DNA from 2 places in the Streptomyces sp. NPDC006544 genome. Region 1 is predicted to be linked to the other one. Evidence: riboswitches for the same ligand, from Rfam matches in the RefSeq annotation. Region 1 holds a riboswitch; the other holds the start of a gene.
What was found. Region 1 has a riboswitch for ZMP and ZTP ahead of glyA (serine hydroxymethyltransferase). Riboswitches for the same ligand answer to the same signal wherever they lie in the genome.

Region 1 (5,514 bases):
TCGGGGTCGTCCAGGTACTCCTGGGTGCGCTGCTTGAAGGGTGTGACGAAATCGACCATCACGCCGGCCAGATCGGTCTTGAGCGCGCCGTAGCCCTTGCCCTCGTACGCCGCTTCGAGCGCGGGCACCGACTCGCCCGTGAGGGTGGAGTAGATCGTGAGCAGATTGCTGACGCCGGGCTTGTTCGCGGTGTCGAAACGGATCACGGCCTCGGTGTCCGTGACAGCGCTCTTGATCTTCTTCTCGGTGACCTTGGGCTCGTCGAGGAGGTTGATCAGGCCCTTGGGGGAGGACGCCGACTTCGACATCTTGATCGCCGGGTCCTGGAGGTCGTAGATCTTCGCGACCTCCTTGACGATGTGCGCCGCCGGGAGGGTGAACGTCGTGCCGAAGCGCTGGTTGAAGCGCTCGGCGAGGTCGCGGGTCAGCTCGATGTGCTGGCGCTGGTCCTCGCCGACCGGGACGGCGTCGGCCTGGTAGAGCAGGATGTCGGCGACCTGGAGGATCGGGTACGTGAACAGGCCGACGGTGGCGTTGCCCGCGCCCTGCCTGGCGGACTTGTCCTTGAACTGGGTCATCCGGCTGGCCTCGCCGAAGCCGGTGATGCAGTTCATGACCCAGCCGAGCTGCGCGTGCTCCGGCACGTGGCTCTGGATGAAGAGCGTGCAGCGCTCGGGGTCCAGGCCGGCGGCGAGCAGCTGCGCGGCGGAGAGCCGGGTGTTCGCCCGGAGCTCCTTCGGATCCTGCGGCATGGTGATCGCGTGCAGGTCGACGACCATGTAGAAGGCGTCGTGCGTCTCCTGCAGGGCGACGTACTGGCGGATGGCTCCGAGGTAGTTCCCGAGGTGGAACGAACCGGAGGTGGGCTGAATGCCGGAGAGCGCGCGAGGACGATCAGAAGCCATGGGTTCATTCTCTCAGGTGGACCGACCGGCTCCGGCCCGGCGCTGGCCGGAACCGGCGGGTCGTCGGGACCCGGCGCCATGGGACACGGGCGGTCACAGTGCGTACTCGCCCGTAACCGGTCGTCTTGATCCTGCCCGGAGCGGGCGACCGGTTTCCCGGGGGCGCCGGCGGGCCGGCTCCGGCCCGGCGGAGACCGCCGCGCGGGGCCGGGGCCCCGCGCGGCGCGCCGGGGGTTACGACAGCGGGAGCCCCGGGGCCGGGAAGGCGGCCATCAGGTCCTCGACCTCGGCGCGGACGGCGGCCAGCGCGGGCTCGTCCGACGCCGCGGCGGCGGACACCGCGCGGGCGATCCAGTCGGCGACCGCCGGCATGTGGGCCTGCGTGAGGCCCCGCGAGGTCAGCGACGGCGTGCCGATCCTGATGCCCGACGGGTCGAACGGCTTGCGCGGGTCGAACGGCACGGTGTTGTAGTTCACGACGATGCCCGCCCGGTCCAGCGCCTTCGCCGCGACCTTGCCCGGGACGCCCTTGCCCGTGAGGTCGATCAGGATCAGGTGGTTGTCCGTACCGCCGGAGACCAGGTCGAAGCCCCGCTCGAGCAGCGCCGCGGCGAGCGCCTTCGCGTTGGCCACGACCGCGTGCGCGTACGAGACGAAGGCGGGCTGCGCCGCCTCGTGCAGTGCCACCGCGATGCCGGCCGTCGTCTGGTTGTGCGGGCCGCCCTGGAGGCCCGGGAAGACCGCCTTGTCGATGGCCTTGGCGTGCTCCTCGCGGCACATCAGCATCGCGCCGCGCGGGCCGCGCAGGGTCTTGTGCGTGGTCGTCGAGATCACGTCCACGTGCCCGGCCGGGGACGGGTGCGCCCCGCCCGCGATCAGGCCGGCGATGTGCGCCACGTCGGCGACCAGGACCGCGCCGGACTCCTTGGCGATCGACGCGAACGCCTCGAAGTCGATCGTGCGCGGGAGGGCGGTGCCGCCGCAGAAGATCAGCTTGGGGCGCTCGGCCAGCGCGAGGTCCCGTACCGCGTCGTAGTCGATCAGGCCGGTGTCGGCCCGGACGCCGTACTGGACGCCCCGGAACCAGGATCCCGTCGCCGAGACGCCCCAGCCGTGCGTCAGGTGCCCGCCCATCGGCAGGGCCATTCCCATCACGGTGTCCCCGGGCTTCGCGAAGGCCAGGTACACGGCGAGGTTGGCCGGGGAGCCGGAGTACGGCTGGACGTTGGCGTGGTCGACGCCGAACAGGCCCTTCGCCCGCTCGACGGCCAGCGCCTCGATCCGGTCGATGTTCTGCTGGCCCTCGTAGTAGCGGCGGCCCGGATAGCCCTCGCTGTACTTGTTCTGCAGCACCGTGCCGGAGGCCTCCAGCACGGCGGCGGAGACGTAGTTCTCGCTGGGGATCAGCCGCAGGGTCTGCGCCTGCAGGGTTTCCTCGGCGGCGACGAAGGACGCCAGCTCGGGGTCGGTGGCGAGCAGGGCGGGATGGGCGAGGTGGTGGTTCGCGCTCATGGCGGTTCCTCCGGGGTCGATGTCGGTTCTCGTCCCCGCGAAGCCCAGGCGAGCGGCCCTGTATGCGGTCGTGCGCGCACGACTCCCCCGGAGTTGGTTCTCCGTACGCCAGTCGCCGTGCGTGCCGCACAGCTTAGCGGGCACGCCACGAAAAAGGTTTCTCCGTCCGGTATACGAGCGAGGATGCACAGTGACGCCACCCTCGTCACAGGCCTTGACGGACGATCGGAGACCCCGTGTCTGCAACTTCTGATGCCATCCGCTCCGCCGACGCGCACAGCGCGCACAACTACCACCCCCTGCCCGTGGTGGTCGCCACGGCGGAAGGCGCGTGGATGACCGATGTGGAGGGACGCCGCTACCTCGACATGCTCGCCGGCTATTCCGCCCTCAACTTCGGCCACGGCAACCGCCGTCTGCTCGACGCCGCCCGCGCCCAGCTGGAGCGGGTCACCCTCACCTCCCGCGCCTTCCACCACGACCGCTTCGCGGACTTCTGCACCGAGCTCGCCGCGTTGTGCGGCAAGGAGGCGGTGCTGCCCATGAACACGGGCGCCGAGGCCGTGGAGACGGCGGTGAAGACCGCCCGCAAGTGGGGGTACGAGGTCAAGGGCGTCCCGGACGGCCACGCCAAGATCGTGGTCGCGGCCGACAACTTCCACGGCCGCACCACGACGATCGTGTCCTTCTCGACGGACCACGAGGCGCGCGACCACTTCGGCCCCTATACCCCCGGGTTCGAGATCGTCCCGTACGGGGACCTCACCGCGCTCGCCGCGGCCGTCACCTCCAACACCGTCGCCGTGCTCCTGGAGCCCATCCAGGGCGAGGCGGGCGTCCTCGTACCGCCCGCCGGTTACCTGCGGGGCGTTCGGGAACTGACGCGGGAGCGGAACGTCCTCTTCATGGCGGACGAGATCCAGTCGGGGCTGGGCCGGACCGGCAGGACCTTCGCGTGCGAGCACGAGGGGGTCGTCCCGGACGTGTACGTCCTCGGCAAGGCGCTGGGCGGCGGCGTCGTCCCGGTGTCGGCGGTCGTCGCCGACCGCGACGTCCTCGGCGTGTTCAAGCCGGGCGAGCACGGTTCGACCTTCGGCGGGAACCCCCTCGCCTGCGCCGTGGCGCTGGAGGTCGTCGCGATGCTCCGCGGCGGCGAGTACCAGCAGCGCGCCACCGAACTCGGCGACCACCTGCACCGGGAGCTGAACCTGCTGGTCGGCGGCGGGGCGGTGACCGCCGTACGCGGCCGCGGGCTGTGGGCGGGCATCGACATCGACCCGGCGCGCGGGACCGGCCGGGAGATCTCCGAGAAGCTCATGGAACTCGGGGTGCTCGTCAAGGACACCCACGGGTCGACGATCCGGATCGCGCCGCCGCTGGTGATCAGCAAGGAGGACCTGGACTGGGGCCTCGACCAGCTCAGGTCGGTCCTCTCGGACGACTAGCCGGCGCGCAGCCGGCCGGGCGGGCGGTCAGACGATGACGTGGGGCAGGAAGCGGGCGTACTCGTCCGTGACCGGCCCCGCCGATTCACGGATGCCGAGTCCGGCCGCCTCGTCCTCGACGACCCACGCGCCGAGCACCACGCGGTTGCCGTCGAAGTCGGGCAGCGGGTCCAGGGCCTGGAAGACGTACGTCTCGTCCGGCTCCGGCGCGAACGGTTCGCCGCCCACCGGGTGCAGGGTGACCCCGGCGCCCTCGCGCCCCAGCAGTGGCTTCGCCACGTAGCCGGTGGTGCCGGCGAGCTCGCGCGGGCCGTCCAGGTAGGCGGGAAGCAGGTTCGGGTGCTCGGGGAAGAGCTCCCACAGGACCGCCAGCAGCGCCTTGTTGGAGAGCAGCATCTTCCACAGCGGCTCGATCCAGGCGGTCGTGCCGGAGCCGCCGCCGAGGTCGTACGTGCCCAGCACCTGCGGGGCGAACTCGTCGGTGACGAGCCACTCCCACGGGTAGAGCTTGAAGCAGGCGCGGATGAAGCCGAGCTTCTCGTCCACGAAGCGTTCGGTCAGGGCGTCCCAGCCGATCCGCTCGACGGACAGCGCCCGCGCGTCGAGGCCGGCCTGCTCGGCGGTCTCGCGCAGGTAGGCGACCGTCATCAGGTCCTCGCCGAGCTCGTCCGTCTCGGAGTGCGCGAAGTGGACCGTGGCCGACGGCAGCAGCTCCGCCTGTCGGCGCCAGGCGTCGACGAGCCGCTCGTGGAGGGAGTTCCACTGGTCGGCGCCGGGAAAGCGTTCCTCCATCCAGAACCACTGCGGGCTCGCCGCCTCCACCAGCGAGGTGGGGGTGTCGGCGTTGTACTCCAGCATCTTGGCCGGGCCGCTGCCGTCGTAGTTCAGGTCGAAGCGGCCGTAGAGGGAGGGCTGTTCCGCGCGCCGCCGCCAGGACTCGGCGATCAGCGCGGCGAGCTTCGGGTCGGTGATGCCGAGGTCCGCGAAGCGGTCGTGCGCGACGATGTGCTCCGCCGCCGCCAGGCACATGGCGTGGAGCTCCTCGACCACGTTCTCCAGTGCCTCGACCTCGGGCAGCGAGAAGGAGTAGTAGGCGCTCTCGTCCCAGTACGGGCGCAGTGAGTCGTCGGGGTAGCGGGTCAGGGGATAGATCAGCCCCTGTTCCTCGACGGTCTTCTGCCAGTCGGGACGGGGCTCGATGGTGTGCCGCTTCATGGGTGTGCAGTCCCTCGGGTTCCGGTCAGCCGCCGCTGGAGCCGGAGCTCTTGTGGCCGCCTATGCCGCCGCGCGTGACGGCCGACTTGTCGAAGCTGCCGCCGGACGCCTTGCCGTTGCGCACGGAGCCGCCGTAGTAGTACGTGCCCCGGCTGGAGCCGCTGCCGCCGCCGCTCTTGCAGTACTTGTCGTCCAGTTTGTCCAGCGTGGTCCGGTCGACGCAGCGCCGGTCCGGCTCGTTGCTGTTGCCGCAGGCCACGAGCGTGGCCGCGAGCAGTCCCATGCCGCCGAGCACGACGGCGCCGGACCGCATGCGGCGCTGGTTGGTACGGCTGCTGCTGTCCATGTCTGCTGCTCCCCCTAGTGGCGTGCTGCCGACAGACTAGATCGAGGCGCCCGGCCGATGGAATCCGGCCGTCGCCCAGCCTGTGACCTAG
Region 2 (5,514 bases), on a different contig from region 1:
AGCCTGCCAAGCAGCAGGCCAAGGCCAAGCCCGACGCGGCCACCCTCGCCTACGAGGCCGGGCGGGCCGCAGTCCGGCAGAACCCCGCCCTGGGCGCGGTCTCCGCGACCTTCTGCCGCAGTCTCCAGTGCGCTTCCTGTGCGGCCGCCGGACTCGCCGTGGTCAGTTCCAACGGCGTGGTCCACTCCCACCCCACCCTCCGCGCCGAGCCCGCCGCATGGGCCTGGGCGCTGGCGCACTGCCTGCTCCACCTCGGATTCGGTCACGTTCCCGCATCCGAGGAGGGGGACCGGCCGCAGCCCGACCGCGCCGACCTCGCCGCCCGCTGCGTGGTCGTCAACCGCTTCCTGCTGAACTTCCCCGTCGGCCGGGCCCCCGACCGGCTGCCCGGCGCGTACCCGGGCGGCGACGAGGAGCAGCTCGCCGGCGCCTGGCGCCAGGGCGGCGTCCCGCCCCGCTACGAGGACTGCGCCGCGAGCGCCCCCGGCACCCCCGACCAGATCCTGGTGCCCTGGCGGAACGGGAACGCGGCCCCGGACTGGCAGACCGGCTTCGCCCATGCCCTCACCCGGTCCGTGTCGGCCACCATGGACCTGGCCGCCGGCCGCGAGGGCCACCGCCCGCAGCCGTGGGAACGCGCCCTGAACTGGTTCGTCTCCTCCTACCCGTTGCTCGGCGGCCTCGCCGCGGGTCTGCGGATCGTCGCCGACGCGGAACTCTCCCGCGCCCAGGGCATCGGCATCGCCGCCGTCAGCGCGAGCGCGGGCGAGATCTACGTGAACCCGCTGCGTTCCTTCACCGACGGCGAGTGGCGGTTCATCCTGGCCCACGAGATGCTGCACGCCGCCCTGCGCCACGGCGAACGCCGCGGAGCCCGTGACCCGTACCTGCACAACGTGGCCGCCGACTACGTCGTCAACGGCTGGCTCGTCGAGATGGGCGTCGGCGAGATGCCCGAGGGGCTGCTGTACGACCCGGAGCTGAAGGACCTCTCGGCGGAGGAGGTCTACGACCGGATCACCGGCGACCTGCGCCGGATGCGCCGGCTCGCCACCCTGCGCGGCAAGGGCCGCGGGGACATCCTGGGTGAGCCGCTGCCGCACCCGGGGAGCGGACCGTACACCGACCTGGACGAGTTCTACCGGCGCGGTCTGGTCCAGGGCTTCGACCTGCACGAGCACGGCGAGCGCGGGCTGCTGCCCGCCGGGCTGGTCGAGGAGATCAGGGCGCTGGCCCACCCTCCGGTGCCGTGGGACGTGCGCCTGGCCCGCTGGTTCGACGAGTACGTGCCGCGGCCGCAGCCGGTACGCAGCTTCGCGCGCCCCGCCCGCCGCCAGGCCTCGACCCCGGACATCCCGCGTGCGGGCCGGTACTTCCCGGCGGAGGAGACGGCCCGGTGCACCTTCGGCGTGGTCCTCGACACCTCGGGGTCGATGGGCACCGCCCTGCTCGGCAAGGCGCTCGGCGCCATCGCCTCGTACGCCGAAGCCCGCGACGTTCCGGCGGCACGCGTCGTGTTCTGCGACGCGGCGCCGTACGACGCGGGCTATCTGCCCCCGACCGAGATCGCGGGCCGGGTGAAGATCCGCGGCCGGGGCGGGACCGCGCTGCAGCCGGGCATCGACCTGCTGCTGAGGGCGGAGGACTTCCCGCCCGGGGCACCGGTGCTGGTGATCACGGACGGGTGGACCGACACCCTGCGGATCCGGCGCGAGCACGCCTTCCTGGTTCCGCAGGGCGCCTCCCTGCCGTTCACGCCCCGGGGACCGGTCTTCCGACTGGCCTGAGGGCGCGGGCCCCGGTCCTAGTCGAGGTAGTCGCGCAGCACCTGCGAACGCGACGGGTGACGGAGCTTCGACATGGTCTTCGACTCGATCTGGCGGATGCGCTCACGGGTGACCCCGTACACGCGGCCGATCTCGTCGAGGGTCTTCGGCTGGCCGTCGTTGAGGCCGTAGCGCATGGAGACCACGCCCGCCTCGCGCTCCGAGAGCGTGCCCAGGATCGACTGGAGCTGCTCCTGGAGGAAGGTGAAGGAGACCGCGTCGGCCGGGACGACCGCCTCGGAGTCCTCGATGAGGTCGCCGAACTCGCTGTCGCCCTCCTCACCCAGCGGGGTGTGCAGGGAGATCGGCTCGCGGCCGTACTTCTGGACCTCGATGACCTTCTCGGGGGTCATGTCGAGTTCCTTGCCCAGCTCCTCGGGAGTGGGCTCGCGGCCGAGGTCCTGGAGCATCTGGCGCTGGACACGGGCCAGCTTGTTGATGATCTCGACCATGTGGACGGGGATGCGGATGGTGCGCGACTGGTCGGCCATGGCGCGCGTGATCGCCTGACGGATCCACCAGGTCGCATACGTGGAGAACTTGAAGCCCTTGGTGTAGTCGAACTTCTCCACGGCGCGGATCAGACCGACGTTGCCCTCCTGGATCAGGTCCAGGAAGAGCATGCCGCGGCCGGTGTAGCGCTTGGCGAGGGAGACCACGAGGCGGAGGTTGGCCTCCAGCAGGTGGTTCTTCGCGCGGCGGCCGTCCTCGACGAGGATCTCGAGCTCGCGCTTGAACGCCGGCTTGTGGTCCTCCTCCTCTTCGAGCTTGTACTCGGAGAAGAGACCCGCCTCGATGCGCTTGGCGAGCTCGACCTCCTGCTCGGCGTTGAGCAGCGGCACCTTGCCGATCAGCTTCAGGTAGTCCTTGACGGGGTCGGCGGTGGCGCCGGCGACCATGACCGTCTGCGCCGGGGCGTCGTCCTCGTCGTCGTCGGACAGGACGAAGCCCGCGCTGCCGCCCGTCTTGGGCGTCTCCTTCTCGGCGTCGTCGTCGAGGTCCTCGGCGGCCCAGTCCTCGCCCTCGGCGGCGGGAGCGGCGTCCTCGTCGCCGTCCTTGGCGCCCTTCTTCGTCGCGGCCGTCTTCTTCACGGCCGTCTTCTTCGCGGCGGTCTTCTTGACCGTCCGCTTCTTCGGCGCGGCGGCGGCCTCGGCCGCCACCTCCTCCTCGGTCCCGGAGGCCGACGGGTCGGATATCGCCGCGGCGGTGGCAGGGGCGGCCGTCTTGCGCGCGCCGATGGGGCGGGGCGCGGCAGCGGCCTTCTTGGTGACGGCGCGAGCCGGGGCAGCGGCCGCCTTGCGCGGCTTCTTGGCGGCAGCCTTCGTGGCGGGTGCGGCGCTGACGTGCAGCGCGACACCCTCCTCGTCCAGGACCTGGTTCAGGCTGCGCAGGACCCGCTTCCACTGGTCCACCGGGATGCGGCCGGCCTCGAAGGCCTGGCGCACGTCATCACCGTTGATGTGACCCTGCTCGCGGCCACGCTCGACAAGCGCGACCAGGGCCTCGGATTCGGCGATCTCCGTGGGGAACGTACGGGACGGGCTGAGCGACACAAGGAGCCTCTCGTTGCGAACAGATATAAGGGGGTGGCGGGACATCATCGCGCGAACTCGGGAAACAGACCCGAGGGGGGTCTGTATTCCGAGCCGCACGAGGACACCTGTCGGTTCATCGCACGCCCGAGTAGATTCGTTACGCGCTGAATTGAGTGACCTGCGCCACGCTGTGACCGGGCAACCGATCGGCGGTGGCTGCGTCCGCCCTTCTTGTCAGCCCGTTTTGCGGGCCTCGATGAGGAACCGGGCGGTGTGCGCGACGAACGGGCCATCGCGTTCGATCTGTTCGTGCAGCTCGCGCAACCGGTCCCGGTACTGCCCGACCGTGAAGCCGGGCACCATCCAGATCACCTTCCGTAGGAAGTAGATCACGGCTCCGATGTCGTAGAACTCCGTCCGGAGCCGCTCCGAACGCAAGTCGACCACTTCCAGGCCGGCCCGCGTGGCATCGGCGACCGCGTCGTCGGGGTGCCGGCCGCGCCGGACCTCCTCCGGCTGCGGGCCCAGGAAGTACTCGACCAGCTCGAAGACGCTCGACGGACCGACCTGCTGGGAGAAGTACGTACCGCCGGGACGCAGGACCCGCGCGATCTCCTCCCACCAAATCGTAACCGGATGCCGGCTGGCGACGAGGTCGAAGGCCTCGTCGCCGAACGGCAGCGGAGGCTCGTCGGAGTCCGAGACCACCACCGCGCCGAGCGGGTGCAGCAGCCGGGTCGCCTTGTCGATGTTCGGCGGCCACGACTCGGTGGCCACCATCAGCGGGGGCAGGGGCCCCGCCCCGGCGAGGACCTCGCCGCCGCCCGTCTGGACGTCGAGGGCGGCCCGGACGCCGGACAGGCGCTGCCCCAGGAGGCGCTGGTAGCCCCAGGAAGGCCGCTGCTCGCCGGCGCGGCCGTCGAGCCAGGAGAAGTCCCAGCCGTCCACGGACACGGCTTCCGCTTCCGCGACGAGATGGTCAAAGGTGGGCGTCATGTCTCGATCGTCCCAGGCCGGGAGCGGCTCATCCACCGGATTGCCCGGCACGGGGGCCGCCGGGGGCAGCCCGCCGGGTCCACCGGGGGGTCGCCTACACTGGGCGGCGGGCCGTGACTGGCGTTCGGGTGGATCACCACCGGGGAGCGGCCCGGCGTACTCCCCGTACGTCGACTGCCGCGCGCCTGGGCGAACCGCGATTCCGCAGCGACGCTCAGGAGACCCCATGACGACTGCCCACACCGAACAGCCGGCCCGCACCGCCGGGCTGATGGACGGCACCGCCCTCGCCCGCCGCATCTCGGAGCAGACCGCCGCCCACGCGGCGCGGATCACCGAGCGCACCGGCACCGCGCCCTGTCTCGCCACCGTGCTGGTCGGCGAGGACCCGGCCTCCGTCACCTACGTGCGCATGAAGCAGAACCGCTGCGCCAAGGCCGGGATCACCTCCCGCCACGTGGAACTGCCGGCCGCGACGACCACCGAGGAGCTCGTCGCCGCCCTGACCGCGCTCTCCGAGGACCCGGAGATCAGCGGCATCCTGCTCCAGCACCCCGTTCCGCACCACATCGACGAGCGCGCCGCGTTCGAGGCCATCGCCCCCGGCAAGGACGTCGACGGGGTCACCATGCACTCCTTCGCCGCGATGGGCTTCGGACTGCCCGGCTTCGTCTCCTGCACCCCCGGCGGCATCATGCGCCTCCTCGCCGCCTACGACGTGGACCTGACCGGCAAGCACGCCGTGGTCGTCGGCCGCAGCGCCATCCTGGGCAAGCCCGCCGGGATGCTGCTGCTGGAGCAGAACGCCACCGTCACCTACTGCCACTCCCGCACCGTGGACCTGCCGTCCATCGTGCGCCAGGCGGACGTGCTGGTCGCCGCCGTCGGCAAGGCCGAGTTCATCCGGGGCGAGGACATCAAGCCGGGCGCGGTCGTCCTGGACGCCGGCTACAACGAGGGCAACGTCGGCGACGTCCACTTCGAGTCGGCCGCCGCCCGCGCCTCGCTGATCACCCCCGTGCCCGGCGGCGTCGGTCCGATGACCATCGCCGTACTGCTGGAGCAGACCGTCCAGGCCGCCGCCACGCAGGCCGGTCTGGCGCTCGCGGACCTCTGACCCCGGCCGCACGTCCTCCCGCACGGCGCGGACGCCCCGG

Region 2: linked by a shared signal. The riboswitch ahead of ABZY44_RS35575 (bifunctional 5,10-methylenetetrahydrofolate dehydrogenase/5,10-methenyltetrahydrofolate cyclohydrolase) and the one ahead of glyA (serine hydroxymethyltransferase) in region 1 are both predicted to bind ZMP and ZTP.

The regions. Positions count from the first base shown of each region.
Region 1 is NZ_JBEXOV010000015.1:96,111-101,624, forward strand. It holds gene trpS (tryptophan--tRNA ligase) at 1-905, opposite strand, end outside; gene glyA (serine hydroxymethyltransferase) at 1,140-2,417, opposite strand; ZMP/ZTP riboswitch at 2,453-2,543, opposite strand; gene rocD (ornithine--oxo-acid transaminase) at 2,654-3,862, shown strand; gene ABZY44_RS10455 (glutathionylspermidine synthase family protein) at 3,890-5,077, opposite strand; gene ABZY44_RS10460 (hypothetical protein) at 5,103-5,423, opposite strand.
Region 2 is NZ_JBEXOV010000150.1:6,588-12,101, forward strand. It holds gene ABZY44_RS35560 (hypothetical protein) at 1-1,787, shown strand, start outside; gene ABZY44_RS35565 (RNA polymerase sigma factor) at 1,805-3,379, opposite strand; gene ABZY44_RS35570 (class I SAM-dependent methyltransferase) at 3,596-4,357, opposite strand; ZMP/ZTP riboswitch at 4,461-4,555, shown strand; gene ABZY44_RS35575 (bifunctional 5,10-methylenetetrahydrofolate dehydrogenase/5,10-methenyltetrahydrofolate cyclohydrolase) at 4,584-5,474, shown strand.